4 regions of the Nocardia grenadensis genome follow, and region 1 is predicted to be linked to each of the others. Evidence: riboswitches for the same ligand, from Rfam matches in the RefSeq annotation. Region 1 holds a riboswitch; each other region holds the start of a gene.

Region 1 (7,250 bases):
CGGCATCGAGCCTGGTGGTCAGGTTGGCCTGGTAGATCTCGCCCGCCGCGATGCGCTCACGGACAGTGGTGACGGCCCGGTGGTAGCGCTCGACGGAATCGGCCATGCGCCAGTCGCCGACACGGTACGACCCGGGTCCGGCCACGTCCAGCCGGGTGTCGGTGTGAAAGACGTGATCCGGTGGCACCGCGGCGAACCAGCACAGCGGCATCGAACCTGCCCCGGTGTGGTCCCGGACATGCAGCGCGGGGTCGAATGCGGGAGCCGCCTGGTAGGACACGAATCCGTATACCCAGTTGCCGCGGCGAGCCAGTTCCTCCGCGCGGGACAGCGCGGATTTCACACCGTCGAGTGTCCGCGCGCTGATCACGGCACCCGGATCCCGGAATACCGTGCTCCGTCCGCTCCGGCGATCGTCGAAACGCGCTGCACCGAACATCGATCGTCCGGAGTTATCAGCCACAGGGGTGTTCCTCATCTTGTCCAAGCCGTAGGCCGTCGCTCGGCCGTTGCGGTTTCCGCAGTCGGGTAGCCCGGTCCGGGTCGACTGCCACAGCGCTCGCAGTGTCCGCTACCTGCCGACGGCAGCCGACGGAGATCGCGTCGCCGGCCGAGGCGCTGCTGTCACTTCGTAGCCGAGATCGGTGAGCACCTGGGTGGTGGCCTTGGCGAAGTTGAGGGTGATGAAATGCAGACACGGCGCACCCTCGTCGATGAGCCGTTGCGCCATCTCGGTGGCGATCTCGATACCTGCCGCGCGGACCGCCTCGCGGTTCTCCTGCGGGCCGTCCCCCGCGGCCTTGCGCAGCCGATCCAGTACCGCGGCCGGCAACTCCCGCCCGGACAGCTCCACCGCCCGGCGCACGGTGCGTAGTGAGGTGATCGGCATCAGTTCGGGGATGATCGGTTTCGCGCCCTCGATCGGATCGTGCGCGGCGATGCGATCACGCAACCGCAGGTAGTGCTCGATGTCGAAGAACATCTGGGTGATCGAATAGTCGGCTCCGGCGCGGAGTTTCGCGGCCAGGAAAGCGGTGTCGGTCTCCAGATCCGGGGACCGGTGATGGCCCTGTGGGAAGGATGCGACACCGACATCGAAGTCGCCGAGATCGCGCACGACCCGAACCAGTTCCTCGGCATAGGTGACACCGGCCGGATGCTTTTGCCAGTCCCCGAGCGGGTCGCCCGGCGGATCTCCGCGCAGAACGAGGATATTGCGGATGCCGCAATCGGCGTAGGAACCGACGAGCGCGCGCAGTTCGGCCAGACTGTGCCCGACCGCGGTCAGATGCGCTATCGGCAGCAGGGTGGTCTGCTGGGCCAACTGCCCGGTGATGCGAGCGGTGCGGTCCTTGGTCGAACCACCCGCACCGTAGGTCATCGACACGAACGCGGGATGCATGCGCTCGAACTGCCGGACGGTGCGCCACAACCGGGCCTCACCATCGGCGTCCCGGGGCGGGTTGAACTCCACGGAGAACGGAACCCGCGTCGTGGAGTGGGCGCGCAGGCTCTCGACCACCGATCGGGATGCGGGCACCGCAGGGGCGGTTCGGACGGCATGGCCGGTCGGCGTGCGGTCCGCGGGGAAAAAGTGCATGAAGGCCTCGGGCTGGAAGGGAAACGCCGCGGAACCGGGGCGCCCGCCGGGCGGGCGCCCCGGTCACAGGTCAGCGAAGCGCCTGGGCCGCCGCGACGAGATTACGCAGCGAGGCGATGACCTCGTCGGTGCGACGGGTCTTCAGACCGCAGTCCGGGTTTACCCAGAGCCGTTCGGCCGGAACGGCTTTCAGCGCGAGCGCGAGGGACTTCTCGATCTCCTCGGTGCCGGGCACGCGCGGCGAGTGGATATCGTAGACACCCGGGCCGACACCCAGGCCGAACCCGGCCGCGTTGAGGTCGTCGAGCACCTCCATATGCGAGCGCGCCGCCTCGATCGAGGTGACGTCGGCATCCAGCCCCGCGATGGCCCCGATGACCTCACCGAACTCCGAGTAGCACAGGTGGGTGTGGATCTGTGTGGCATCGGCGACGCCGGAGGTCGAGAGCCGGAACGCGTCGACCGCCCAGTCCAAGTAGGCGGCCTGATCGGCCTTACGCAGCGGCAGCAGCTCACGTAGCGCGGGCTCGTCGACCTGGATGATGCCGATACCGGCCGCCTCGAGGTCCACCGTCTCGTCCCGGATCGCCAACGCGATCTGGCGGGCGGTGTCGGCGAGCGGCTGGTCGTCCCGGATGAACGACCACGCCAGGATGGTGACCGGGCCGGTCAGCATTCCCTTGACCGGCCTGCTGGTCAGCGACTGCGCGTAGGTGATCCACTCGACGGTCATGACCCGCGGACGGACCACATCGCCGTAGACGATCGGCGGGCGCACGCACCGGGTGCCGTAGGACTGCACCCAGCCGTTGATCGTCGCGGCGAAGCCGTCGAGCTGCTCGGCGAAGTACTGCACCATATCGTTGCGCTCCGGCTCCCCGTGCACCAGCACATCGAGACCGATCTCCTCCTGCAGCGCGATGACCTCGGCGATCTCGGCACGCATCCGGGTGTCGTATTCGGCCCGGTCGATCTCGCCTCGGCGCAATTCCGCGCGGGCCACCCGGATGCGGCTCGTCTGCGGGTAGGAGCCGATGGTGGTGGTCGGCAGCAACGGCAGGTTCAGCCGCTGCTGCTGTAGCACGCGACGTTCGTCGGCCGGGGTGCGGCGCACCGTGTCAGCGTCCAGTCCGGCCAGCCGCTCACGTACCGACTCGACCCGCAGCCGCGGGTCGGACTTACGGTCGGCCACCGCCGTGCGAGCAATCTCCAGAGCCTCCGCGACAGTGCCCTCGCCCTCAGCGAGAGCGGTGGCCAGCACCCGGATTTCGGCGATCTTCTCCGCGCCGAATGCCAGCCAGCTGCGCAGGCGCTCGTCCAGATCGGTCTCGGGCGCGAGGCTGTAGGGCACGTGCAGCAGCGAGCACGAGCTCGACACGGCCACCGACACTCCGGCATCGCGCAGCCCGGTCAGCTGCGGAAGCGCGTGATCGGGGTCGACGCGCCAGATATTGTGACCGTCGACGACACCCGCCACGATCAGCTTGTCCGTGATCGACTGCGCCACGGCCAGGTCCGCATCGCCACCGGCGACGAGGTCGACGGCGATACCGTCGATGCCGGTCTCCGCCAGCACCGGCAGCGCCACCCCGAGGCGGCCGAAATAAGCGGCCACCAGAATGGCCGGGCGCGCCGACACCTGAGACAGTCGCTGGTAGGTGGAACGCACGGCCGCCAGCTCGGCCTCGGTCAGATCGGTCACCAGCGACGGCTCATCGATCTGCACCCACTGCGCACCGGCCTCGGCGAGCAGGTCGAGCAGCCGCTCGTAGAGGGGCAGCAGGTCGGGCAGGCGCTCGAGCAGGTCGCTGCCGTCCACCGACTTGGCCAGCTTCAGGAAGGTGATCGGTCCGACGACCACCGGGCGGGCCGGCACGCCCAGAGCCAGCGCTTCGCGCAGCTCGGCCAGCGGCTTCTCCGGATGCAGGGAGAACGCGGTATCCGCGGCGAGTTCGGGCACCAAGTAGTGGTAGTTGGTGTCGAACCACTTGGTCATCTCCAGCGGAGCGACCTCGGCGTTGCCACGAGCCGCCGCGAAGTAGCGATCCAGCTCATCGGCGATCCCCGACACCCGCTCGGGCAACGCACCGAGCAGCACGGCGGTATCGAGCACCTGGTCGTAATAGGAGAACGTGCCCACCGGCACCGAATCCAGCCCGGCGTCCCGCGCCGCGGTCAGCGCGGTGGTGCGCAGGTCCGCGGCGACAGCGTGCAAGCCCTCGGCATCGAGGCGCCCGGCCCAGTAGGACTCGGTAGCGCGTTTGAGCTCCCTGTTGGGGCCGATGCGCGGGAGCCCCAGCACGGTTGCGGAAAAAGTAGTGTGCGGGTTCGACATCAATGAACTCCATGGTCAGCAGCGATGACCGCCACCCATTCAGAGCGCACACTGGCGGAGCCCATGAAGCATCGTTCCCGTGCCCGGGTCCACTCGGCGTAACGCCCGATCCACGAGGCGACGACCACCGGATACGGCGTATCCGGTACAACGGGCAGGTCTTCGGACTCGTGGGCATCGACCCCTCGAACGGGTCGACCCCGGCGCTCGAGGCCCGGGGCTGGTCCTACCGACCGTCGCTTCCCAGGCAGGCGCCCAGTGCGGGTGACGGCTGTCGTTCCCACTCACCGCTGCGGGACAGTCCCGGATTTCCACCGGGTTCCCTCTCACTCGACGATGCGAACACCACCGAGCTTCGACACCATCGGACGGATCAGGGGCTCCTCGACTCCGCCTCCGGCGAACCAGCTGCGCCGACAAATATAGCCAACTCCGATCGGATCGCGAAAGACGGTTACCTCACATCGGAGGTGAGCACTGGATAGCCGCTCCGTACCGGGCCCGGTTCCGGGAACACCTACAGCAGGGAATTCAGCCGGTCCGGAGCGGAGCAGACCAATGGCTCCGAGCCGATCCGGACCAGACCTCGAGCGCCCAGCTCGCACCGGGCGACGCTTCACCGGGGTGGCCCCCGACTACGCAACCGGGCCGAAGGCAACGGCACCGGCGCGGCTCCCGGCCGGACTATCATGAGCGAGCAGCTGGTTCGCGTTCATCTCCGGCCGACCTGGATTCCCAGGCACGGGTGAACGCGTCGAAACCGGATCCTGGGATATCCCGGGATCCGGTGAGAGGGAACCCGGTGGGATTCCGGGACTGTCCCGCAGCGGTGAGCGGGAACGACCGCCGTCATCGAGCACTGGGTACTCGCCCGGGAAGCGACGGCCACTAGGTCGGCCGAACAGGCCGGTGCCCGCGAGTCCGAAGACCTGCCGCTGCGCCGGGCACGCCGTGCCCGGCGGCCACCGCCTCGTGGATCGGGCGCGCGGACCGGCTTCCCGACCCTGCGGAGCGCTGCGCTCCGGGCGACGCCATATCGCCCCTCAGTGGTCGGCGGTCGATGCTGCCCGTGGGCGGTGGCGGCCGTCCGCAACGCACTGGAGACGATCATCGTGGCAGTCCCGCCCCCGCCGTTCACCGCAACCGTTCTCGGCCTGCCCCGGCCCGGACCCGACCGAGAACTCGAACGCGCCGTCGAGGACTATCGGTCGGGGACCGCCGATCCCGACCAGCTCCACGCCACCGCCCGGGCCCTGCGCGAGGCCCAACTCAGCGCGCTCGCCGACGGAGGTTTGGACTCCATCCCCGTCGGCACCTCCGCCTACGGCGATCATCTGCTCGACACAGCCTTCATGCTCGGGGCCGTGCCCGCTCGAGTGCTCGACCTCGCCGACCCGTCCGATCGCTACCTCGCCGCCGCGCAAGGAACCGGCACCATCGACGCCATGCGGACGGCGCCGTGGTTCGACACCGGTCACCGGTACCTCGTTCCCGAGATCGACCGGCAGACCCGTTTCACCCTCGACGCCGGGAAGCTGCTCGCCGAGCTGGCCGAGGCGACGGCGCTCGGTGTACCGGCCCGCCCGGTAACGATCGGCCCGCTGACCTTCCTGACGATGTCCCGGCACACCACCGGTGACCCGCTCGACCGGCTCGCCGAGATCGTTCCGCTCTACCAATCCCTTTTCGAACAGCTCGCCGACGCGGGTGCGTCGTGGGTACAACTCGACGAACCGATTCTCGGCACCGCCCTCACCACCACCGAACTGTCCCGGCTGCGCGCGGCCTACGCCGCCCTGTGCGGCACACCACACCGGCCCGCGGTCCTCGTCGCCACCCCGTTCGGGCACAACCACACCGCCCTCGCCGCACTGGCCGATATGGGCATCGACGGCGTCGCACTGGATTTCACCGCGGGGGCCACGCTCCGGTCGGTCGCCTCTGTCCCGGCGCTGACCCGCAAACTGGTCGTCGCCGGTGTGGTCGACGGGCGGACCATCGAGCCCACCGATCTCGATACCGCGCTGAGCACTCTCGGCGCACTGCTCGGCATCGCCGGTTCGGTGGCCGTATCGAGTTCGTGCTCGCTGCATGTTCCCACCGCGCCGGCATCGGCACCCGGCCTCGACACGCGGCGACCGGACCGCGGCGCGGACAAGGTCGCCGAGATCCGAATCCTCGCCACCGCTCTGACCCGCGGAACCGAGGCCGTGGCCACCGAACTGCGTGCCGCGCGGGAATCGAGCGAATCCCGTCGCACGATGAGCTGACCGACAGGCCATGGCCGCGCGGCACCGGACAGCATCGCTTCCCCCCGGGGCGAGGCCACTCGCCCGGCACCGGTCAGATCTTTATCGCAACGATGCCTTCTTCGGCATCGTTGTCGGCGACCATCCGGACCGAACGTGTGTAGCCTCCCCTGCCGAGACTTGGTTCGATGACTCGCCGGGTGTTGTTCCACTACCTATCGCCGATCGGCAGACCTGCACGTTGATTCTGGAAACGGAGGCGTTGTGGACTGGGAATTGTGGCAGCGTAGTTGGGATCAGCAGCAAGAGTTCTATCTACCGGAGCGCGAGGAACGGTTCCGGGTGATGGTGGATGTGGTGGCGGCCGCGGTAGGGCCGGCACCACGTATTCTCGATCTGGCCTGCGGAACAGGCACTATCAGCCGGCGTCTGTTCGACCGTCTTCCGGACGCGAGATCGTTCGCGGTCGATATCGACCCGACGATGCTGGCGATGGCCCGCGGATCGTTCGAGGGAGATTCACGCATCACCTTCGCGACCGCCGACCTGGCCGAGCCGGGCTGGATGGAATGCCTGCCGGTCGAGCCGTTCGACGCCGTTCTGACCGCGACGTCGACGCATTGGATGCAGACCGAACCCCTGGCCCGGCTCTACACCGACCTCGCGAAGGTGGTCCGGCCGGGCGGTGTGTTCGTCAACGCCGATCACATGCCCGATCCGGAGACCCCGATGCTCAACGCGATAGACGAGACCGTCCAGCACGCGCACCAGGACCGCGCCCGCGCGATGGGCGCGCTGGATTGGGAGCAATGGTGGGCGAAGGTGGCTTCCGACCCGGACTTGGCCGTGGCACACGAGGGCAGCCGAGCGATCTTCGACCAGCACGCCGGGGGCGCGGAGCACCCAGCCGCCTGGCACTGCCTGCGGCTGAAAGAAGCCGGATTCCTGGAGGCCGGGGTGGCGTGGCGATCGATCAACGATGCCATGGTGGTCGCGATCAGGTAACCGGACAGCCGCTGTCCCGGTATGGGTACCGACTATGACCGGGGCTTTCTACGCCGCAGGC
Region 2 (7,250 bases), 340 kb from region 1:
GCCAGGTACGTCTCGGCGGTCGCGTTCAGCAGTTCGGGAGCCCGGCTGGAGGTGGGATATCCGGTGCCGCAGGATGTCGGCGAAGTCTCCGACCTGGGAATCGTGGCGAGCAATCCGGTACGGTCGCGAGCAGCGGGTCGAGATCGTCGCGGCGTGGCTGGGTGACCGATGGCCCGGCACCGGCGCCCAGGGCCTTATTCTGCCCATGTGACAGGGGAACCGGAGCGCTCGGCCCGATCATGCCGGCGGCGGATGCCGCTGCTGGCCGCCGGTGCCGTGCTGGCGGCGGGTGGAGCCGCCACCCGACCGTTCGGTTGGCCGGCAACCCTGCTGGTGCTGGTGCCGGTGGTCGTGGCGACGGTACTGGCGTTCCACGCTGGGGCCAGGCCGATCCCGTCCACCGCCCGGCTGCGGCGCGGAGTGGCAGTCTGGTCGACGCTGCTGGTCACCGCATCGGCGTGGGAAGTGTACGCCTTTGTGCGGAAACCTGATTGGACGCAGCCGAGCCACGTACACCCGACATTGTCGACGCTGCTGGATCCGGCACTCGAGCAGTGGCCGCTGCGGTTGGCCGGATGGCTGGTATGGCTGGGTGTCGGCTGGTGGCTGGTGTCGAGATGAGCGATCGGATGATCATCATCGTCGGCTTCGTGCTGGTACTGGCGGTCACGCTCGGCATGGTCGCGGTCACGCATGTGCGCCGGGATCTGGTCGCGCCTCTGGGCGAAACAATCGCGTACCTCACGCGCACTCGGGTTGCGAGGATCGCTGGTGTGCTCGTGTGGGCATGGGTCGGCTGGCACTTTCTCGCGCGATAGTGCCGCAAGGGATCGGACGCGACGAGCCGGACAGCCGGCTCGGGTAACTCGGCAGGAGGATACGAGGCGGTGCGGGGGAGGGCACCAAGACCAAGCGGGCCCGGCCGATACCGATCCTCGAGGAGGCGCTACCGGTGGTCCTGCGCCGTACCGACGCCGCGAGCTTCTGGCCGTGCTGGTCCGAATTGGTCCCGAACTCCGACTGGTGGAATAAGAGAAAACCCCTCCCATGCAGGTGGGAAGGGGTTTTTCTATGGTCGGGCTGACAGGATTTGAACCTGCGACCACTTGACCCCCAGTCAAGTGCGCTACCAAACTGCGCCACAGCCCGTTGCGCCGTGTGTTCCGGCGCTCGATGAGATTACCTCAGAGGTGTTCGAGAGAGGAAATCGGCTGGTTGAGCGGGGTGTTGTCGGATTTCGGACCGCATTCGGGCCGCGGGGTGTGCTGCCGTGTGGGCTCGGCTGCTGCCCCGGCTCTCCGCGCGCTCGGATCTCCGGTGTCCGGCATCACGTACCTGATCGAATAGCTCCCTGGTTCTCTTTGTTGGACCCCTGTCGGCGTCCGGACAGCCCCGGGCCGCGCCTTCTTCTGTCGCTACGAGCGACCACTCGCCGAGAGGCGCCTGTTGGACGTCGACTTCCCGACCGGACGCCGCTGGGCTCTTTGCCCGGCGGCGTTTCGCTGTCCGTCCCCCTATCTACGGCGTCCGATGGGTAGTCCGTGCGCGTTGTACGCCGGTACTGCCCACCGCCCCACTGGAGTCCCAGCTCGAGCCGGGCATATCCTGACGGATGCAGCTGGTTCATCCCGCGCTGTTTCGGTGTGCGCGGGATGTCGAAGCCTGTCGTTCGGTGTCGGTGACATCGGGTGGCGGGTGAGAGGGAACCCGGTGGGAATCCGGGACTGTCCCGCAGCGGTGAGCGGGAGCGACCGCCGTCAGACGCACTGGGCCGGAGGTTCGGGAAGCGACGGCGTGGTAGTAGCAGCCCGGGTGCGGACCCGGGTCGACCGAGTGAGGGTCGGTGCCCGCGAGTCCGAAGACCTGCCGGTTGTGCCGGGCACGCCGTGTCCGGTTGGCTGTCGCCTCGCGGATCGGGCGTTTCGCCGCCGTTCTACGCCCCGGACCGTGCCCGGGGGCGTCGGGTCGCGCGTTCGTGGGTGGTGGTCGTTGGTGCTACCGATGGAGCGTGCGCTGTGCAGGCCTCTTCGAAGCTGTTCGGCGGGAACATGAATGCGCCGCCGGGGTTCCCGTGCGGTCCGGTGCCTGGGGCCCGGGCTCGCTGTCGTTCGAGTCCGGATCGCTGTATCGGGTGGGTCGTGAGTGGTCATGCGAGGAAAGGTGCCGGCGGTGGAGAAGATGTACGGCGGGGGGCGGTTGCGTGCACTGCGGGAGCAGCGGGGGCTGTCGCAGTCGGGGCTGGCCAAGGCGCTCGGGTTGTCGGTGAGTTATGTGAATCAGCTGGAGAACGATCAGCGGCCGCTGACGGTGCCGGTGCTGATGCGCCTGACCTCCACCTTCGACCTGGAGGTGGGGTTCTTCGCGCCGGAGACCGACGCGCGGCTGCTCGCGGACCTGCAGGAAGTGTTCGTCGAGGATCCCGAGACGGCGGCGGTTACCAGTAGCGAACTCGACGACCTGCTGTCCCGGGTGCCGACGGCGGCGCGGCTGCTGATCAGTCAGCATCGGCGGCTGCGCACGGCCGACGGGCAGCTGGAACTACTCACCGCCGGGATCGACGGTCCGGCCAAGGCACCGCGCACCGCTATGCCCTACGAGGATGTGCGGGACTACTTCTACGACCGGCGCAATCACATTCCGGTCCTCGACACCGCCGCGGAGGAACTGTTCACCCGGAGCGGCTTCACGCTCGGCGGGTTGGATCTGCAGTTGGCGCGTTTGCTGCGTGACGAGTTCGGGGTGGCGGTGCGGATCCGTTCGGAGGATCCCGGCAGGCCGGGACCCAAGCGCATCTACGACCCGCAGGCCCGCGTACTCGCGCTCGCGCGGCGGCTGACCGCGGGCCAGCGGGCGTTCCAGCTGGCCACTCAGTTGGCATTTCTCACGCAGTCCGAGGCGCTCGACGAGCTGCTCACGGAGACCGGGCCGCTACCGGCGGAGTCGCTGCGGTTGCTGCGGATCGGGCTGGCGAACTACTTCGCCGGTGCGCTGATCCTGCCCTACGGGCGTTTTCTGGGTGCGGCCGAGCGATTGCGTTACGATATCGACCTGCTCTCCGCGCAATTCGAGGTCGGGTTCGAGACGGTCTGTCACCGGCTCTCGACGCTCCAGCGGCGGGGGCAACGCGGCGTGCCGTTCTTCTTCGTCCGCACCGACCGGGCGGGAAATATCTCGAAACGGCAGTCCGCTACCGCTTTTCACTTCTCCCGGGTCGGGGGGAGTTGTCCGCTGTGGGTGGTGCACGATGCCTTCGCGACCCCGGGCCGGATCCGCACGCAGATCGCCGAGATGCCCGACGGGCGTACCTATCTGTGGCTGGCCCGTACGACCGGGGAGAGCAACCCCGGATATCTGGCGCCGGCACGGCATTTCGCCGTCGGTCTCGGCTGCGACCTGACCTTCGCGGAGAAGCTCGTCTACTCGCATGGGCTCCCGGTGCGCGATCCGGCGGTCGCTGTCCCGATCGGTGCCGGCTGCCGGGTCTGTGAACGCACCGCGTGCGCGCAGCGGGCGTTTCCGCAGATCGGCCGTCCGCTCGCGGCCGACGAGAACCGTCCGGCGAATACTCCTTACGCACCGGCGAGCAACACTCGCTGATCGGGCCCGAACCGGCGGCATCGGGATTATTCCGATGCATGCCGTAATCGGACGCTCGGTATTCCGCGAATTGATATCGCTCGTAATTTTCGATCTACGGCCCTTACACGTCATTCGTTTCGGCGTGCTCAGGCCCGCCGCGATGCCGGATCGTGTGCCCGGGCGGCTGCTGGCAGTGTCAGTGCAGGTCCGGGCGTATGGCGACCTTCCGCAACTTACGCAAATTCGCAGGATCTATTCTGCATAATTCGCCTTCTGCAACCCGTTTCCGCGGCCCCGGACTCTCGGTAGCGTGCGAATCGAGTGAATTCCACCGATCGCCTGGAGGTCCTGGACCGTGAAGAATCATCTCGTCCGCACCCACCGTTCCGCGGAGCATTTCCCCCGCGAGGAGCATCTGGCGTGGCAGATCGCCGAGGTGGCGACCGATCCGGTGGAGGTCGCTCCGGAGACCGCGGAGATGATCGTCAACCGGATCATCGACAACGCCGCCGTCGCCGCGGCCGCGCTGACCCGACGTCCGGTAGCCAACGCCCGGGCCCAGGCGTTGGCGCATCCCTACCGGCCGGGGGCGACCGTGTTCGGTGCCGAGGGCCGGTTCTCGCCGGAATGGACGGCCTGGGCCAACGGTGTGGCAGTACGCGAGCTCGACTTCCACGACACTTTCCTGGCCGCGGAATACTCCCACCCGGGCGACAATATTCCGGCGATCCTGGCGGTCGCCCAGCACGCCGGACGTACCGGTCGTGACCTGCTCCGCGGTTTGGCGACCGGCTACGAGATCCAGATCGACCTGGTGCGGTCTATCTGCCTGCACGAGCACAAGATCGATCATGTGGCCCATCTCGGACCGTCGGCCGCGGCGGGTATCGGTAGCCTGCTCGGCCTCGACGCCGAGACCATCTACCAGGCCATCGGGCAGGCCCTGCACACCACCACCGCGACCCGTCAGTCGCGGAAGGGCGAGATCTCGAGCTGGAAGGCCTACGCCCCCGCGTTCGCGGGGAAGATGGCGGTGGAGGCCGTCGATCGCGCACTGCGCGGGGAGGGCGCGCCGGCGCCGGTCTGGGAGGGCGAGGACGGGGTGATCGCCTGGTTGCTCGGGGGCTCGGGGGCCGAGTACTCGGTGCCGCTGCCCGGGCCGGGGGAGCCCAAGCGGGCGATCCTGGATTCCTACACCAAGGAGCATTCCGCGGAATACCAGAGTCAGGCGCCGATCGATCTCGCCCGCCGGATGCGCGAGCGAATCGGAGACCTGGACCAGATCGCCTCCATCGTGTTGCACACCAGTCACCACACCCATGTGGTGATCGGCACCGGATCGAACGATCCGCAGAAATTCGACCCGGGGGCGTCGCGGGAAACGCTCGACCATTCGGTGCCCTATATCTTCGCCGTCGCCCTGCAGGACGGCACCTGGCATCACGAGCGGTCCTACACACCCGAGCGCGCGCAGCGCCCCGACACCGTGGCGCTGTGGCGCGGGATCTCCACCGCGGAGGATCCGGAGTGGACCCGCCGCTATCACTCCACCGACCCGCGGGAGAAAGCGTTCGGTGCCCGCGCCGAGGTCACGCTGAAGAGTGGGGAGGTGATCGTCGACGAACTCGCCGTCGCCGATGCCCACCCGCTCGGCGCGCGGCCCTTCGCCCGCGAGCAGTATGTCGCCAAATTCCGCACCCTCGCCGAGGGCGTGGTCGATCCGGCCGAACAGGACCGCTTCCTCGAGGTGGCCCAGCGCACAGGGGAGTTGACGGCCGACGAATTGCCGCAGCTGAGTTTCACCGTCTCGCCGGATGTGCTCGCCCGCGCGCCGCACGCCCCGAAGGGACTGTTCTGATGACCGGGCTCCTCGCTGCGCCGACGCCCGCCGCGGACAAGCGGGCCGCGTTCCGGGCCGGCCTGGCCTCCGGGCGGATCCAGCGATTCCCCGGCGCCTTCAACCCACTGGTGGCGACTCTGATCCAGGAGATCGGCTTCGAGGGCGTGTATGTCTCGGGTGCCGTGCTGTCGGCCGAACTCGGCCTGCCCGATATCGGCCTGACCACGCTCACCGAGGTATCGGGACGCGGGCAGCAGATCGCCCGGGTCACCGATCTGCCGATTCTCATCGACGCCGACACCGGTTTCGGTGAGCCGATGAACGCCGCCCGGACGGTCACCGTACTCGAGAACGCCGGGATCGCCGGCTGCCACCTCGAGGACCAGGTCAACCCGAAACGCTGCGGCCATCTCGACGGCAAGGCAGTGGTGCCCACCGCGGAAATGGTCCGCCGACTGCGGGCCGCGGTATCCGCCCGCCGCGATCCGAACTTCGTGATCTGCGCGCGTACCGATGCGGCGGGAATCGAGGGAATCGACGCGGCGATCGAGCGTGCGAGGGCCTACACCGAGGCAGGCGCGGACCTGATCTTCACCGAGGCACTACGCACGCCCGCGGACTTCGCGAAATTCCGCGAGGCGGTGAGCACTCCATTGCTGGCGAATATGACCGAATTCGGTAAGTCGGAACTGATTCCGGCCGCCACTCTCGAATCGATCGGCTACAACATGGTCATCTACCCGGTGTCCACTTTCCGGCTGGCGATGTACGCCGCGGAGGCGGGCCTGCACGAGATCCAGACCGCCGGCACGCAGTCCGGCCTGCTGGACCGTATGCAGCCCCGCAGCCGCCTGTACGAACTGCTGCGGTACGAGCGTTACAACGAATTCGATTCGAGCGTATTCGATTTCACTCTGGAAAGGGACCAGTGATGAGCACATCGTCGCTCGGCGAACCGGTGCGGGGCGGGGCCGCGGCCGCGATACCGACCATCTACAAAGGTCTGGCGGGTGTGGTCGTCGATACCACCGCGATCTCGAAAGTGGTGCCGGAAACCAATTCGCTCACCTATCGCGGGTACGCGGTGCAGGATCTGGCCGCCCACTGCACTTTCGAGCAGGTGGCATATCTGCTCTGGTACGGCGAACTTCCCGGTCACGCCGAGCTGGAGCGGTTCCAGCAGCGGGAACGGGCTTCGCGCCGCGCCGACCGGTCGCTGCTGTCGCTGGTGGCGAAACTGCCGGAGACCTGCCATCCCATGGACGTCGTCCGCACCGCCATCAGTTATCTCGGTGCCGAGGACCCCGCCGAGGAGGACAATTCGGCGCAGGCCAATCGCGCCAAGGCACTGCGGATGTTCGCGGTGCTGCCGACGATCGTCGCGGCCGATCACCGCCGGCGCCGTGGGCTCGACCCCGTCGCGCCGCATTCCCACCTCGGCTACGCCGAGAATTTCCTGCACATGTGCTTCGGGACCGTCCCCGCGCGGGAACTGGTGCAGGCGTTCGAGGTCTCGCTGATTCTTTACGCCGAGCACAGCTTCAACGCCTCCACCTTCGCCGCCCGCGTGGTCACCTCGACGCTGTCGGATATCTACAGTGCTGTCACCGCCGCCATCGGCGCGCTCAAGGGCCCGTTGCACGGCGGCGCCAACGAGGCCGTCATGCAGCACATGATGGAAATCGGTGACCCGACGCGAGCCGAGCGATGGCTGCGCGACAAGCTGGCGAAGAAAGAGAAGGTGATGGGCTTCGGCCACCGGGTCTACAAGAACGGTGACTCCCGGGTGCCCACCATGAAACAGGCCTTCCTGAATATCGCCGCGGCCACC
Region 3 (7,250 bases), 2.3 Mb from region 1:
GGTGGTGTCGGTGACCCCGACAGCCTTCTGTTCGCGCAACGCCCGGGCGAAACCCTCGGGGCCCAGCGTCAGCAGTTTCTGCCGCGAACCGTCCGGCGGCGGCACCGCCAGGTCGATGGTGGGCAGTTTGTCGTGCGGGTACACCGCGGTCGGCCGGGCGCCGTGCGGTTTGTTCACCGTGATGTCGGCCAGGTAGTTCAGGATCTTGGTACCGCGGTCGGCGGATTCGCGGGTGGCCAGCAGTTCCGGACGCTCGTCGATGAACGATGTGGTGATGCGGCCGGCGGTGAAATCGTCGTCGCCGAGTACCGCGAGCAGGAACGGGATATTGGTGGTGACACCGCGGATCCGGAACTCCATCAGCGCCCGCCGGGCCCGCGCCACCGCCGCCGGGAAGTCCCGGCCGCGGCAGGTGAGCTTGACCAGCATGGAATCGAAATAGGCACCGATCTCCGCGCCGAGATTCGCGCCGCCGTCGAGCCGGATACCGGCGCCGCCGGGGGTGCGGTAGGCGGTGATGCGGCCGGTATCGGGACGGAATCCGTTGGCCGGGTCCTCGGTGGTGATCCGGCACTGCAGCGCCGCACCGCGAATGGTCACCTTGTCCTGGCTCAGCCCCAGATCGCCCAGGCTCTCCCCGGCCGCGATCCGCAACTGCGACTGGACCAGATCCACATCGGTGATCTCCTCGGTCACCGTATGTTCCACCTGGATCCGCGGATTCATCTCGATGAACACGTGTTTACCGCGTTCGTCGAGCAGGAATTCCACCGTGCCCGCACAGCTGTACCCGATCTGCCGGGCGAAGGCCACCGCGTCCGCGCAGATCCGGTCCCGCAACTCCGGATCCAGATTCGGGGCCGGGGCCAGCTCGATCACCTTCTGGTGCCGCCGCTGCAGCGAACAGTCCCGCTCGAACAGGTGCATCACATTGCCCTGGGTATCGGCCAGGATCTGCACTTCGATATGCCGCGGGTTCACCACGGCCTGCTCCAGGAACACCGTCGGATCACCGAACGCCGACTCCGCCTCGCGCGAGGCCGCCTCGATCGCTTCCCGCAGCCCGGACCGCTCGGCCACCCGGCGCATACCGCGCCCGCCGCCACCGGCGACGGCCTTCACGAATACCGGGAACTCCATGGATTCCGCGGCCGTCAGCAACTCCGCCACGTCGGCCGAGGGTGCGCTCGAATCCAGGACCGGCAGCCCGGCCGCGCGCGCCGCGGCGATCGCGCGGGCCTTGTTGCCCGCCAGTTCGAGAACCTCGGCCGACGGTCCGATGAAGGTGATGCCCTCCCTCGCGCATGCGGCGGCCAGATCGGGATTCTCCGAGAGGAACCCGTAGCCGGGGTAGATGGCGTCGGCGCCCGCGGTCTTCGCCGCCTCGATGATGGCGTCGACCGAGAGGTAGGCCCGGACCGGATGACCTTCCTCGCCGATCTCGTATGCCTCGTCCGCCTTCAGGCGGTGGACCGAATTACGGTCCTCGTGCGGGAAGACGGCAACCGTTCCGATACCGAGCTCGTACGCCGCACGGAAGGCTCGGATGGCGATTTCGCCGCGGTTGGCAACCAAGACTTTCGAGAACATTGAACCAACGTACCCGGCGTCACACCCAGGATCGACAGCGAAGTCCACTTCGCAGAGTTTTCACAAGGGGGTATTGCAAGGGTGCGAAAAGGAGTTCACCGTGCCGTCATATCTCACCACCCGCGGCCCCCTGCGGCGCGGTGCCGGAACCCCAGCCAATACCCCGCTATTCCGGGTACGTGATCACCACCGGCAAACGCGTCGCTGCCGCACCACGTACCGCCGCCCGCGCCCGTGCCGCGCGGGGAGATGCGGACCGCTCGTGCCGGCGCGTTATGGTGGAACCCGCAGCTGGTCCGCCGGCCGGACGACGAGGAGCCCCGAACGTCCGCCCCCGGCGCCGAAGCCCGCACCACGCGGGTGAGAGGGAATCCGGTGGAAATCCGGAACTGTCCCGCAGCGGTGAGCAGGAACGACCGCCGTCATCAGCACTGGGCAGCACGCCTGGGAAGCGACGGCCAGTAGGTCGGCCGACCGGCCGGTGCCCGCGAGTCCGAAGACCTGCCGGTTGTACCGGATACGCCGTATCCGGTGGTCGTCGCCTCGTGGAGCGGGCGCCGCCACCAGTGCTGACAACCGACCCGACCGCACGGCCGGGTCGTTCGGGGTCTCATCGGTGCCGTGCGTCCGGGAACGGCGACGGCCGTCGAACTTCAGCACTGGAGAACACCGTGACTGTTATTTCGCACACCCCGTTCACCGCAACGGTTCTCGGACTCCCCCGGGTCGGGCCGCGCCGGGAACTGAAACGGGCGACCGAGTCCTACTGGGCGGGCCGGATAGACGCGGCGCGACTACACGAGACCGGCCGCGCGCTGCGCCGGGACCAGTACGCGGAACTGACCGCCGCCGGACTGGACTCGATCCCCGTCGGCACCTTCTCCTACTACGACCAGATGCTCGACACCGCCGTTCTTCTCGGCGCCCTACCCGAGCGGGTCGCCGGGATCGAGGATCGGCTGGACCGCTATTTCGCGGCCGCGCGCGGAACCGAGTCGGTGGAACCGCTGGAGATGACCAAGTGGTTCGACACCAACTACCACTACCTGGTGCCCGAACTCGGCCCGGACACCAAATTCGGCCTGCATCCGGAAGATCTGCTGGCGCAGGTGGCCGAAGCGATCGAACTCGGCGTACCGGTCCGGCCCGTGATCATCGGACCGGTCACCTTCCTGAAACTGGCCAAGACCACCGACGGCGCGGCGCTGGACCGGATCGACGAACTGATCCCGCTGTACCGGGAATTGCTGCGGCTGCTCGCCGAGGCGGGCGCGGGCTGGGTACAACTCGACGAACCCGCGCTGGTCACCGATCTCACCGCGGTGGAACTGGCGACGGTCCGGCGGGTCTACACCGAACTCACCGCGGCGGGGCGGCGGCCGGCGGTGCTGGTGGCCACCTATTTCGGGTATCCGGGCGCGGCGCTGGAAGCGCTGGCCGCCACCGATGTCGAAGGTATCGCCGTCGATCTGGTCGCCGGCACCGAGGTCGCCGCGGTGGCGGCGGTCCCCGCTCTGTCGCACAAACTACTGGTCGCGGGCGTGGTCGACGGTCGAAATGTCTGGCGCACCGATCTCGACGGTGCGCTGTCGACGCTGGCCACGCTGCTGGGCAGCGTAGGGGCCCTGGCGGTTTCCACCTCGTGCTCGCTGCTGCACGTCCCGTACTCGCTGGAGGTGGAGACTCGACTCGACGACGCACTGCGCTCCTGGCTCGCCTTCGGCGCCGAGAAGACCGCCGAGGTGCGGGTGCTGGCGACCGGACTGAGCTCCGGCACCGAGGCGGTCGCCGCGGAACTGGAGACCGCCCGGGCCGCCGCCGCGAGCCGCCGTGCCGATCCACGGATCGGCAATGCGCAGGTACGGGCGCGACTCGCCGCGCTGGGCCCGGACGCCGCCCGGCGGGCTCCCGCCGAACAGCGCCGGACCCTGCAGCGGGAGCGTCTGCACCTGCCGCCGCTGCCGACCACCACCATCGGCTCCTACCCGCAGACCTCGGCCATCCGGCTGGCCCGGGCGGCACTGCGGTCCGGGGAGATCGACCGGGCCGAGTACGTGCGCCGGATGCGGGCGGAGATCGGCGAGGTCGTCGCCCTGCAGGAGGAACTCGGGCTCGATGTCCTCGTACACGGCGAACCGGAACGCAACGATATGGTGCAGTACTTCGCCGAACAGCTGGACGGATTCGCGGCGACCGATCTGGGCTGGGTGCAGTCCTACGGCACCCGCTGCGTGCGCCCGCCCATCCTGTTCGGTGACGTCTCCCGCCCGGCCGCGATGACGGTTGACTGGATCACCTACGCGCAGTCGCTCACCGACAAACCCGTCAAGGGCATGCTCACCGGCCCGGTCACCATCCTGGCCTGGTCCTTCGTCCGCGACGACCAGCCACTGGCGGATTCGGCCCGGCAGGTGGCCCTGGCGATCCGGGACGAGACGGTGGATCTGCAGAACGCGGGTATCCGCATCGTCCAGGTCGACGAGCCCGCGCTGCGGGAGCTGCTCCCGCTGCGTGACGCCGATCAGCAGGCGTACCTGGACTGGTCGGTGCATGCCTTCCGGCTGGCCACCTCCGGGGTGGCCGACTCCGTCCAGATCCACACCCACCTGTGCTACTCGGAGTTCGGTGAGGTGATCGACGCCATTGCCGGGCTGGACGCCGATGTCACGTCCATCGAGGCCGCCCGCTCGCGGATGGAGGTACTGGGCGATCTGAACGCCTCCGGCTTCGCCGCCGGGGTGGGACCGGGCGTCTACGATATCCACTCGCCCCGGGTGCCCGGTGTCGAGGAGATCACCGCGTCCCTACGTGCGGCCCTGGAAGCGGTGCCGGCCGAACGTCTCTGGGTCAATCCCGACTGCGGCCTGAAGACCCGCGGCCCGGCCGAGGTGGAGGCATCTCTGCGCAATATGGTGGCCGCCGCCCACGGCGTCCGCTGAATTCCCGGTCCGGGCCGCGCCACCCGCGACCCGGACCGTTCAGCCCTCCAGCTCCCCGGCTCCTGGTTCCCGGCGTTTCGTCCGCCGGGCCACACAGTGCGGGCAGGCCTGCGCCACGCGCAGCACCGGCCGGATCCGGGCCGGTGCGGACGGCCCCCGCCGCACCACCCGGCACCCTTGTCTTTCCCCCATGAGACCTGATCCTTTCCTTCGGCGTTTTACCGTTGCCAGGTTTGACGCCGGGTGTCCCGGCCCGGTTCCCAGGTACGCCGATCAGGATTTGGCCAGATATTCCAAGCGTTCGGAATCGACGGCAGCGTGCATCATCGCCGCCAGCCCGGGGTGCCGGGTCAGCCCGGGATCCTGCTCCACCACCGTGCGGGCCAGTTCCTGGGCGGCGGTGATGACCTCCAGATCGTCGAGCAGCGACAGCAGGCGCAGCGACCGGGTGGTCCCCGACTGCGCCGCGCCGAGCACATCGCCCTCGCGGCGCTGCCGCAGATCGAGTACCGAGAGCTCGAATCCGTCGGTGGTGGCGGCGACGGCCTCCAGCCTGGTCATCGCCGGACCCCCGGGTGCGGCGTCGGTGATCAACAGGCACAGCCCGGGATGTGCACCGCGCCCGATGCGGCCCCGGAGCTGGTGCAGCTGGCTCACCCCGAACCGGTCGGCGTCCACGATCACCATCACGGTCGCGTTCGGCACGTCCACGCCCACCTCGACCACTGTCGTACAGACCAGCACATCGATATCGCCGGCATTGAAGTCGCGCATCACCTGGTCTTTTTCATCCGACGGCAGCCGTCCGTGCAGCAGCCCGATCCGCAGCCGCGCGAGCGGTCCGGTGCGCAGGCGGTCGAAGACATCGACCACGGCCTGTGTCGGCGGAGCTTCCTTCTCCGCGGCTTTCTTACCCCGTGCCCCGGAACCGTCTTCGTCGTCACCGATCCGCGAGCACACGACATAGGCCTGCCGGCCCGCGCCGACCTCCTCGGTGATCCGCTCCCAGGCCCGGTCCACCCAGTTGGGATGCACCCGGCGCGGTACCACCTTCGACTGGATGGGCGAACGCCCGCGGGGCAGTTCGGCGAGCGTGGAGGTCTCCAGGTCGCCCAGGGTGGTCATGGCGATGGTGCGCGGGATCGGGGTCGCGGTCATCACCAGCAGATGCGGGGAGAAACCCGATTTCGCCTTGGCCCGCAGCGCATCACGCTGCTCCACCCCGAACCGGTGCTGTTCGTCCACCACCACCAGGCCCAGATCGAAGAATTCGACCGCGTCCTGGATCAGGGCGTGGGTGCCGATCACGATGCCCGCGTCCCCGGTCACCGCGGCGAGCAATGCGGCTCGTTTCGCCGCGGCCGGCATGGAACCGGTCACCAAGGTCACCCGGGTGGCGGTCTCGGCCGCACCCAGTTCCCCCGCCTGCCCGAGGTCGCCCAGCATCGCCCGCAGCGACCGATAGTGCTGGGCGGCGAGTACCTCGGTGGGCGCGAGCAGCGCACACTGCTGACCCGCGTCGATCACCTGCAGCATGGCGTGCAGCGCGACGACGGTCTTACCCGAACCCACCTCGCCCTGCAGCAGCCGGTGCATGGGTTGCTCCCGGGACAGATCCGCCGAGATCTCGCCGATGACCCCGCGCTGTCCCGCGGTGAGTTCGAACGGCAGCCGCTCCTCGAAGGCGGCGACGATTCCGTCCGTGCGCAACGGGCAGACCCGCGCGGTACGGCCCGCCACCTCGTGCCGCCGTTCGGCGAGGACCAGTTGCAGTGCCAGCGCCTCGTCGAACCGCAGCCGTTCCCGGGCGCGTTCGATATCGGAGGTGCGTTCGGGCAGATGGATCAGGCGCAGCGCATCGCCCACCGGCATCAGTTCCCGTTCGTCGCGCACGGCGGCGGGCAGCGGATCGGCGAGCGGGTCGAGCTGATCGAGAACCTGCCGGACACAGGCCAGGATCTCCCAGCTCTGCACCCTCGCCGTCGCCGGGTAGACCGGGATGAATTCCCGATCGAAGAAAGACATATCCACGCCGCCGGCGCCCTTCGCGCTCTGCGCGATCCCCCGTAGGTCACCCCCGCCGCGCACGGTGGTCAGGGTCGGTTCCTCGTCGTCGGCCTCCGGCAGGATCAGATATCCCGGATGGCTGAGATTCCACTGACCGGGCCGCCAGTAGTTGACCGTGCCCGACATCATGGCCCGGACGCCCTGCCGGACCGCGTATTTCACCTTGTCGCCGTTGAAGAACGTGACATCCACGCCGCGCCCGCCGCCGGTATCGAGCACCACCTTCAGCAGTGACCCGCGCCGCTGCCGCATCGGCCGCAGATCAGCCTTGGTGACCCGGCCGATCACGGTGATGTGCGCCCCGTCCTCCGGGGCCTCCTCGGTGAGCGGCTGCCCCTGGGTGGCGTAGCGCAGCGGATAGTGGCGCAGCAGATCTTCCACGGTGTGCATATCGAACGCGTCCGCCAGCGTCGCGGCGGCCTTCGCGCCGAGCAGATGGTCGAGCCGGTCGCTCAGTGTCGCCATCGCGCTACTCCTGTCCCCACGGCCCGCGGCGGCGGGTCCGGCGGATACTCATTCCACACCGATCTGTATCAGGTCGCCCTGCTGGCCTCCGGCATACACCGTGACCTCCACCCCGGCGAATTCGTCACCGATATGCCGCGCGAGATCGTCGGCGAGACCGTCCGGTGCGGCCGCGCCGACCAGCAGGGT
Region 4 (7,250 bases), 970 kb from region 1:
TGACCCGCCGGAACGGCTTCGCCGGTGCGGGTCCGGCCGCCGGGTCAGGCGATACGGCCCAGATGGTCGGCGGTGCGGGTGGTTTCCGGGAGCCGGTAGCGCGGGGCAAGCCGCAGCACCAGCGCGCAGGCGGAGTCGAGGGTGAAGCGATGCCCGACCGAGACGAACAGTGGTTTGACTCCGGGTCGGGTGCGCAGGGCGCGGCCGACGACCTCCCCGTCCACGGTGACCGGGCCGGAATCACCGCGGTCCGGGCCGGGCTCGTGGTATTCGCCGGAGGCCTTCTTCGCGACACCGACACTCGGCAGGTCGGTGAGTACACCCAGATGCGCGGCGAGACCGAAGCGGCGGGGATGGGCCGGCCCGTGACCGTCGCAGACGAGCACATCGGGCTCGATGCGCAGGGCTTCGAGCGCGCGGGTGAGCGGGGGGATCTCCCGGAACGCGAAAAGACCCGAGATATAGGGGAACTCGATACGTTCCCGGACGACGGACCGGTCCACCACGGTCAGCGAATCCACATCCAGCACGGTGACCACGCCTATCGCGATATCGGGATCGCGGTAGGCGACATCCAGTCCGGCGGCCCGCCGGACCGGGCCGTGCTCGTCGAGCACCCGCACCCGGTCGCGCAAGCGCTGCTGCACGGCGACGGCCTCGTCCGCGCTGACCGCCCATTCGTGCATCTGCCGGACCCGTACCATGCCGGCAGCCTATCCGGCCTCGGGGACCACCGCGTAGGTACGCAACCGTTCGGCGGCCCGTTCGTCGGCGAGCTCGGCGCGCAGGTCGGGGTTCTCGTGGTAGAAGCGGATCAGCCAGTATGTGGCCGCCGACCCGATCGAGAGTTTCTCCGCGTGGATACATTTCGTGACCCGGCGACCGGGTTTGCGGCCGGGGCGGGATATGCGGATGGTGCCCTTGGAGTTGTTGCGCGACACCACCTCGAGCTGTTCGATCGAAGTCCAGCTCACCATGTTCGCGATCGAGGTCTTGGTGGGCAACACGATATGCATCGGCGTGAGCACCAGCCGTCGGATCTCCGGACGTCGCGCGTACACACAGAGATAGAGCAGCACCAGCCCGGCAGCGGTGAGAGCCACCCACGGGGGAATCGGCGGGTGCGGGTTCAGGGTGAGCGTGCCGGTCCAGGTGCCGATACCGAAGATCGCGCACAGGGTCGCCAGGCCGAGGAAACAGACCACCAAGGCGACCTCGTAACCGAGGGACCGGCGGATCACCAGCGTGTCCTGCTCATTGGCGAATCGCGCGCCTTCGATCCGGATTCGCGAACGGCCCCGTGAGGTCGCCGAGAGCATCGGCAGGTAGGAGGCGACCCAGGCGGCGGCCGCGATATGGAACGCCGGCTGCAACGGTTGCCCGGAGTCCAGCGCGAGCGCGGCCTGGGCCAGCAGGAAAGTGGCGAGTACGGCTACCAGGAACACCGCCGGATAGGTCCAGCCGTTCAGGTTGCCCCACAGCTCCCGTGGGGGCGGGAAATAGTCCCGGTCCGGAACAGGTCGCGGATCGGCCACCGCGTCCGGCCCCGCAACGGCGTTCGGCTTCGCGGGGGATACGGTGTGCGGCTGGCTTGTCATCGGTACTACCTGTACTTCAGATTCGATCGGGCGCCTGCGATGATATCGGCAATCGAAGGGCAACTCCGCCTCGCGCACCGTGTCGTCTGTGCGTCACCGCTCGGCTCGGCCCCGGACCCGCCCTCGCGTCTCCGTCCCGGCCGGTGCTCGTGGCGTATCGCGCCGCGAGTACCGGCCGGGAGATGTTCGCGTGGTTCAGGCTGCGACGGAGACCGGGGTGAGCGTCCGCGGCGGCCGGAACCGGTCGATCAGCGTCACGACGATCAGCGAGACCACACCCCAGACGGTGAAGGTGGCGAGGTGGGTGCCCACGATCGGCATCGAAGTACGGGACCGAGCGCGCCGATTCGACCGCCGCGGGCATCGGGAGAACGTCGCGCGGTATCCGGAACAGCTGGGGTTCCAGGTAGATCGATATCGCTCCGTGGGAGGCCCGTACGCCGAGGAACATCAGCGCCGCGGGAACTAACCGTCGGCTCCGTATCGGGTTCGTCGGCCGGGCCGAGTGGTGACGGCAGGGCGCCGATAGCGGACGACCGGCACACCGCCGTCGATCGCGATCGTGGCGTCCACACCGTAGACGTCGCGCACGAGTCGTTCGGTGAGGGTTTCGGTGGGGCTGCCGTGCGCGGCGACCCGGCCCCGGTCCAGGATCAGCAGATAGTCGCAGAACATCGCGGCGAGATTGAGATCGTGCAGGGCCACCACGGTGGTGAGAGGCAACCGCGTGACGAGATCGAGGATATCGAGCTGATGGGCGATATCGAGGTGATTCGTCGGCTCGTCGAGCAGTAGTTCACCGGGCTCCTGGGCCAGCGCCCGGGCGATCTGGGTGCGTTGCCGTTCACCACCCGAGAGGGTGTTCCAGTAGCGGTGTGCGTGGCCGGCGAGCCCGGTATCGCGCAGGGCCCGGTCGATCGCCGCTTCCTCATCGCCGTCCTGGCCGAACACGTCGCGGTGCGGAATACGCCCGAGCCGCACCACATCTCGCACGGTGATATCGACCTCGGTGTGCGCGTGCTGCCCGACCATCGCGATCCGGCGGGCCAGCGGGCGGCGGCCGAGGCGGTGCAGGGGGGTTCCGTCCAGGGTGATGCTGCCGCGATCGGGCCGGGAAACACCGGCCAGTAGGCGTAGCAGCGACGATTTACCGGAACCGTTGGGTCCCAGCAGCCCCACTGTCTGCCCGGGTTCCGGGTGGACGGTCACCGCGTCGACAACGAGGTTGCCGCCGCGGGTCCAGGACAGGTCCTGTGCGTGCAGTGTCACCGTGCGCTCCGCGGAGGCGAGGTCCGGTATTCGACTGTCCGGCCGGTCACGGCGCGCTCCGGGTGCGGAACAGCAGCAGGGCGAAGGCGGGCACGCCGATGAGGGCCGTGACGACGCCGACCGGTACCTCCTGCGGCGCGAATACGGTCCGGGCGAGCGCGTCGACCCAGACCAGCAGGATCGCGCCCAGGACCGCGGTCACCGGGATCAACCGGCTGTGCCGGGGCCCGACGAGGAACCGCGCGGCGTGCGGTAGCACCAGGCCGATGAAACCGATCGCCCCGGCCGCGCTGACCAGGACCGCCGTGATCAGTGCGGTGATCACGAGCAGGATCGGCCGGGTCCGGCCGACCGCGACGCCCAGGGTCGCGGCGGTCGACGAGCCGAAGGTGAACGCGTCCAGCGCGGAGGCATACCACCCGCATAATACCAGCCCGGCGGCGCAGACGGCCGCGGTCGTGCCCACATCGGTCCAGCCGGCGCCCGCCAGCGAACCCAGCAGCCAGAACAGGATGCCGCGGGTCCGTTCGGCATCGGCCGAGGACAGAACGATGAACGAGGTGAGCGCGGAGAACAGCTGGGTTCCGGCGACCCCGGCCAGCACCACCTTCGCGGTGCCACCCCCGGCTCCCGCGGCCAGCACCAGCACCAGCCCGAACGAGACGAGTGCGCCGAGGAAAGCGCCGGTGGACAACGAGATCAGGCCGCCACCCACACCGAGGACCGCCACCAGTACCGCACCCGTCGAGGCGCCGGAGGAGATCCCGAGCACGAACGGATCGGCGAGCGGATTACGCAACAGCGACTGCATGACGACTCCGCATACCGCCAGACCTGCCCCGCAGATCGCGGCCAGCAGGGTCCGGGGCAGCCGCAACTGCCAGACGATGCCTTCGCGGATAGGCGAGACGGCCGCGGTACCGGCACCGAGTTTCTCGAACAGCACGGCGTAGACCTCGCCGACCGACAGCTCGGCCGGACCGATCGTGATGGTGAAGGCCATCGAGACGACCAGCACGACCACCCCGGACACCACCAGCGCCACCGTCGCGGGAGCGCGGGCGAGCCGGACCGTGGTGCTCGGTGCCGCCGACCTCACGAACCGTAACCCCACCGCGCCAGGGCGTCGGCGACCTTCTCGATCCCGTCGACCGTCCGGATCGAGGGGTTCAGATCGGCGCCATTGACCACGATGTAGCGCCGCTCGCGGACCGCGGTCAGCTTCGCCGTCACCGGATTCGATTCCAAGAACGCGATCTTGCTGTCCAGTGCGTCCCCGGCGAGGCTGCGCCGGCTCAGGTCGGCCAGGACCAGGGCGGTCGGGTCGCGGTCGAGGACGGTTTCCCAGCTGACCTGCGGCCATTCGTCGGTGGTGTCGTCGAATACGTTCTTCGCGCCGACCGCGTCGGTGATGATCCCGGACGAACCGCAACAGCCCGCCACGTACGGCGTGGCGGTATCGGCGAACCAGTAGGCCAGCGAGACCCGATCCGCCGCGATCCGACCGGACGCGGCAGCGTAGCGGTCGCGGAGGTCGGTGACCAGCCGCTCACCCCGGTCCGGGATATCGAAGATCGCGGCCAGGTCGCGGATCTCCCGGTACACCGAATCCATGGTCAGCGGTGCGGTACGGGCGCCGTCGGCATTGACGCTGATATCGGTTTTGTCGGCGCAATCGGTCGGTGAGAGGTAGGTGGGTACGCCCAGCTCGGTGAACTGCTGCCGGTCGGCCACGCCACCGGGACCGAGGGTGCCGCCGAAGGAGGCGGCGACGAAATCCGGTTCCTTGTCCAGGACCACTTCGAAGGAGGGGCGATTGTCGGCCAGCCGCGGCACGCGCGTGTTGTCGGCGGCCAGGTTCTCTCGGACCGGATCGGTCCAGGTGGCGGTGCCGACCATCCGATCGGCCAGACCGAGCGACAGCAGGATTTCCGCCGACCCCTGATTGAGCGCGACCGCCCGCTGCGGCGGTGCCGCCACGGTGACCTCGACGCCGCAGTTCTCGATTGTCAGCGGATAGCCGGCGGTGGACCCGGCGGCCGGACCGCCCGAATCGGGTGTACCGGCACATGCGGTCATCAGGAGGGTGGATACCACGGCGGTGACCGCCAGGGAAATGGACCGCGTCACGGCGTGGACTCCTTGCGTCTGGGCCTGTGCGCGAGGCCGGGAACCGAGCTCGGCGGATGAGTGATCGGACTTCACCCGCGGGTGTCACCGTTGCGCGCCAGTCCCGGATTTCCACCGGGTTCCCTCATCACGTCGTGACCGCAGAGCGGCCATCGCCCATGCTATCCGACAGGGAACTGGACGTTCGACCGGTTCGAACCGGCCGCGGGCGAATGCGACGGCGATTTTCTGCCAGCGTGCACGCTATGCCCTCACTGATGCTCATAGGGCACGAACGGAAATCACGAAAGGAACGAACATGTCGGAGAAGATCGTGGTGGTCACCGGAGCGACCCGCGGGCTCGGACGCGCCACCGCGACGGCATTCGCCCGCGCGGGTTACCGGGTGATCGTCACCGGGCGCCGCGCGCCGGCGGTGAACGCCGTGGTGGACGAACTGCGGTCGGCGGGGTCGGCGGCCGAGGGCGAAATCCTCGACGTGTGCTCAGCGGACAGCGCGCGGTGCCTGCGTGATTCCCTCGGCGAACGGTACGACCACATCGATGTGCTGGTGAACAATGCCGGCATCCTGCCCGAGGCCACCGCCACCGGCACGGTGAACTTCGCCCACCCCGGCGCGTTCACCGAGACTTTGATGACCAACACCTTCGGCCCCGCCAATGTGATCGAAGCGCTGCTGCCGCTGGTGCGCCGCGCACCGGCCGGGCGGATCGTCAACATCTCCAGCGAGATGGGCTCGCTCACCGAGCAGCGGAACCCGGAGTCGGCGTACTACTCGATGGTGGTCCCGGGCTACCAGGCGTCGAAGGCGGCACTGAACAGCATCACGGTAGGCCTGGCGAAATCGCTCGCCGATACCGCCGTCCGGGTGATCTCGGTATGCCCCGGTTTCGTCGCGACCGAACTGGCGCCCGCGGCGGCCGACGCGCCGACGACGCCGGAACAGGCCGCCCAGGTCGTCCTCGCGGCGGCGGAATCGCCGCAGGTGTGCACCGACGGCTCCTTCGTCGGTGCACAGGGGGCCATCGCCTGGTAGGAGGTGCCGGTCGCCGCCGATCCGCCGCTCCGGTTCCGGGCCCGCGTACGTGCCGCCCCGATCCGGGGCCCCGGTGTGGCGCGGACCGTTCAGCGCTGTGCGCGGCCGGTGACCGCGGCGGCGGCCGTGATTCCCGCGGCGGCATACCGCACGAAGGCCGCGGTCTCGTCGCGATACCGGGTCCAGTCGTCCACCGCCACACCGAGATAGCCGTCCCGCGCGCGGTGCAGCAGCGCGGCGTGCGGGGCCGGCGCCCGGGCGGCGATGCGCTGGGCGGCTTCGGCTTTGGAGACCACCTCCCCGGTCTCCGCGGTGACCCACATCCGGGCCAGCGTCAGGACGGTATTGCGCTCGTCACCGTCCACGCCCGCGATCAATGTGGGCAGGCTCGCCGTGATCGCGCGAACCAGATCCTCCGGCGGTACCGGATCCAGTAACCGATCGGCGGGCGGTCCGGCCAACGCCACGGACGAATCGCGAACCACACCGAGCAGTATCGCCAGATCCGGGTCGGGCGCCGGCGGCGGGACCGCGCCGTGCTCGAACTCCGTCCGCAACCATTCGCCGTACACGAACTCGCCGCGCGGCGGGAAGCGCCACGGTACGACGGCGTCGCGGGCCACCACGGTCAGTTCCACCGGTCTGGCCCCGCCTGTGCGTGGCCACCGTCCCGACTGCCGGAGCAGTCCCTCGGACAGACGCGTACGCAGGTCGTCGTCGAGGGCGACGGCGGTGACCGCCAGGAAATCGAGGTCGCTGTCGTACTGCAGACCGCTGGTCACCGCCGACCCGTACAGGTACAGGCCGAGTAGATCGGCGCCGAACAGATCGGTGACGAATCGCGTGATCGGCCCGGTGTCCGCGGCGAGACCGGTAGGTGGTGTGGGCACGGATCCACGATAGGCGGCGAGGTGCCGACAGCGGCCGGGCACGAGCGGGGCCGGGATGTATCACGCCGAAGACAGCGCCCGCGGTTCGGTTGCGGGTTCCCCTGAAAGGCCTCGTCGCAGTGGGCGAACTCGTGCGAAGGGAGGATCGGAGAATAGGGGTTGTCACGGAGGCGCCGGGCCCGGCAGGTGGTCTAGGTTCGAGTGGGGCTCCGGGTCGGGGTGGGTCGTCGAACAAATCGGAACAGCGAGGTCGTGGTATGGGTGCGGTTCGGACGGTCACCGGTGCTGGGCGAGAGCTGTCCGAACCCGAGAACCCGCGGCCGGTGC

Evidence for each region. A riboswitch is a leader RNA that binds a small molecule or an ion and turns the genes downstream of it on or off. The one in region 1 is predicted to bind cobalamin.
Region 2: another riboswitch for cobalamin. It lies ahead of ACQPYS_RS12190 (short-chain fatty acyl-CoA regulator family protein); the one in region 1 lies ahead of metE (5-methyltetrahydropteroyltriglutamate--homocysteine S-methyltransferase).
Region 3: another riboswitch for cobalamin. It lies ahead of metE (5-methyltetrahydropteroyltriglutamate--homocysteine S-methyltransferase); the one in region 1 lies ahead of metE (5-methyltetrahydropteroyltriglutamate--homocysteine S-methyltransferase).
Region 4: another riboswitch for cobalamin. It lies ahead of ACQPYS_RS06130 (ABC transporter substrate-binding protein); the one in region 1 lies ahead of metE (5-methyltetrahydropteroyltriglutamate--homocysteine S-methyltransferase).

The regions. Positions count from the first base shown of each region.
Region 1 is NZ_CP192054.1:2,353,512-2,360,761, reverse strand. Features, by position in the region: gene pabB (aminodeoxychorismate synthase component I) at 1-343, opposite strand, end outside; gene ACQPYS_RS10740 (methylenetetrahydrofolate reductase) at 572-1,600, opposite strand; gene metE (5-methyltetrahydropteroyltriglutamate--homocysteine S-methyltransferase) at 1,671-3,935, opposite strand; cobalamin riboswitch at 4,072-4,294, opposite strand; cobalamin riboswitch at 4,704-4,886, shown strand; gene ACQPYS_RS10730 (hypothetical protein) at 4,982-6,205, shown strand; gene ACQPYS_RS10725 (class I SAM-dependent methyltransferase) at 6,449-7,189, shown strand.
Region 2 is NZ_CP192054.1:2,693,619-2,700,868, forward strand. Features, by position in the region: gene ACQPYS_RS12170 (hypothetical protein) at 74-211, shown strand; gene ACQPYS_RS12175 (hypothetical protein) at 208-621, shown strand; gene ACQPYS_RS12180 (DUF6186 family protein) at 630-818, shown strand; tRNA gene ACQPYS_RS12185 (tRNA-Pro) at 1,073-1,149, opposite strand; cobalamin riboswitch at 1,654-1,885, shown strand; gene ACQPYS_RS12190 (short-chain fatty acyl-CoA regulator family protein) at 2,170-3,597, shown strand; gene prpD (2-methylcitrate dehydratase PrpD) at 3,935-5,437, shown strand; gene prpB (methylisocitrate lyase) at 5,437-6,351, shown strand; gene ACQPYS_RS12205 (bifunctional 2-methylcitrate synthase/citrate synthase) at 6,351-7,250, shown strand, end outside.
Region 3 is NZ_CP192054.1:4,647,986-4,655,235, forward strand. Features, by position in the region: gene ACQPYS_RS21220 (pyruvate carboxylase) at 1-1,590, opposite strand, end outside; cobalamin riboswitch at 1,956-2,093, shown strand; gene metE (5-methyltetrahydropteroyltriglutamate--homocysteine S-methyltransferase) at 2,271-4,529, shown strand; gene ACQPYS_RS21230 (hypothetical protein) at 4,569-4,721, opposite strand; gene recG (ATP-dependent DNA helicase RecG) at 4,803-7,061, opposite strand; gene ACQPYS_RS21240 (DAK2 domain-containing protein) at 7,110-7,250, opposite strand, start outside.
Region 4 is NZ_CP192054.1:1,381,112-1,388,361, forward strand. Features, by position in the region: gene proB (glutamate 5-kinase) at 1-3, shown strand, start outside; gene ACQPYS_RS06105 (endonuclease V) at 45-704, opposite strand; gene ACQPYS_RS06110 (hypothetical protein) at 714-1,598, opposite strand; gene ACQPYS_RS06115 (hypothetical protein) at 1,794-1,919, opposite strand; gene ACQPYS_RS06120 (ABC transporter ATP-binding protein) at 2,064-2,867, opposite strand; gene ACQPYS_RS06125 (FecCD family ABC transporter permease) at 2,914-3,966, opposite strand; gene ACQPYS_RS06130 (ABC transporter substrate-binding protein) at 3,963-4,946, opposite strand; cobalamin riboswitch at 5,016-5,166, opposite strand; gene ACQPYS_RS06135 (SDR family NAD(P)-dependent oxidoreductase) at 5,296-6,033, shown strand; gene ACQPYS_RS06140 (aminoglycoside adenylyltransferase family protein) at 6,123-6,923, opposite strand; gene ACQPYS_RS06145 (DoxX family protein) at 7,181-7,250, shown strand, end outside.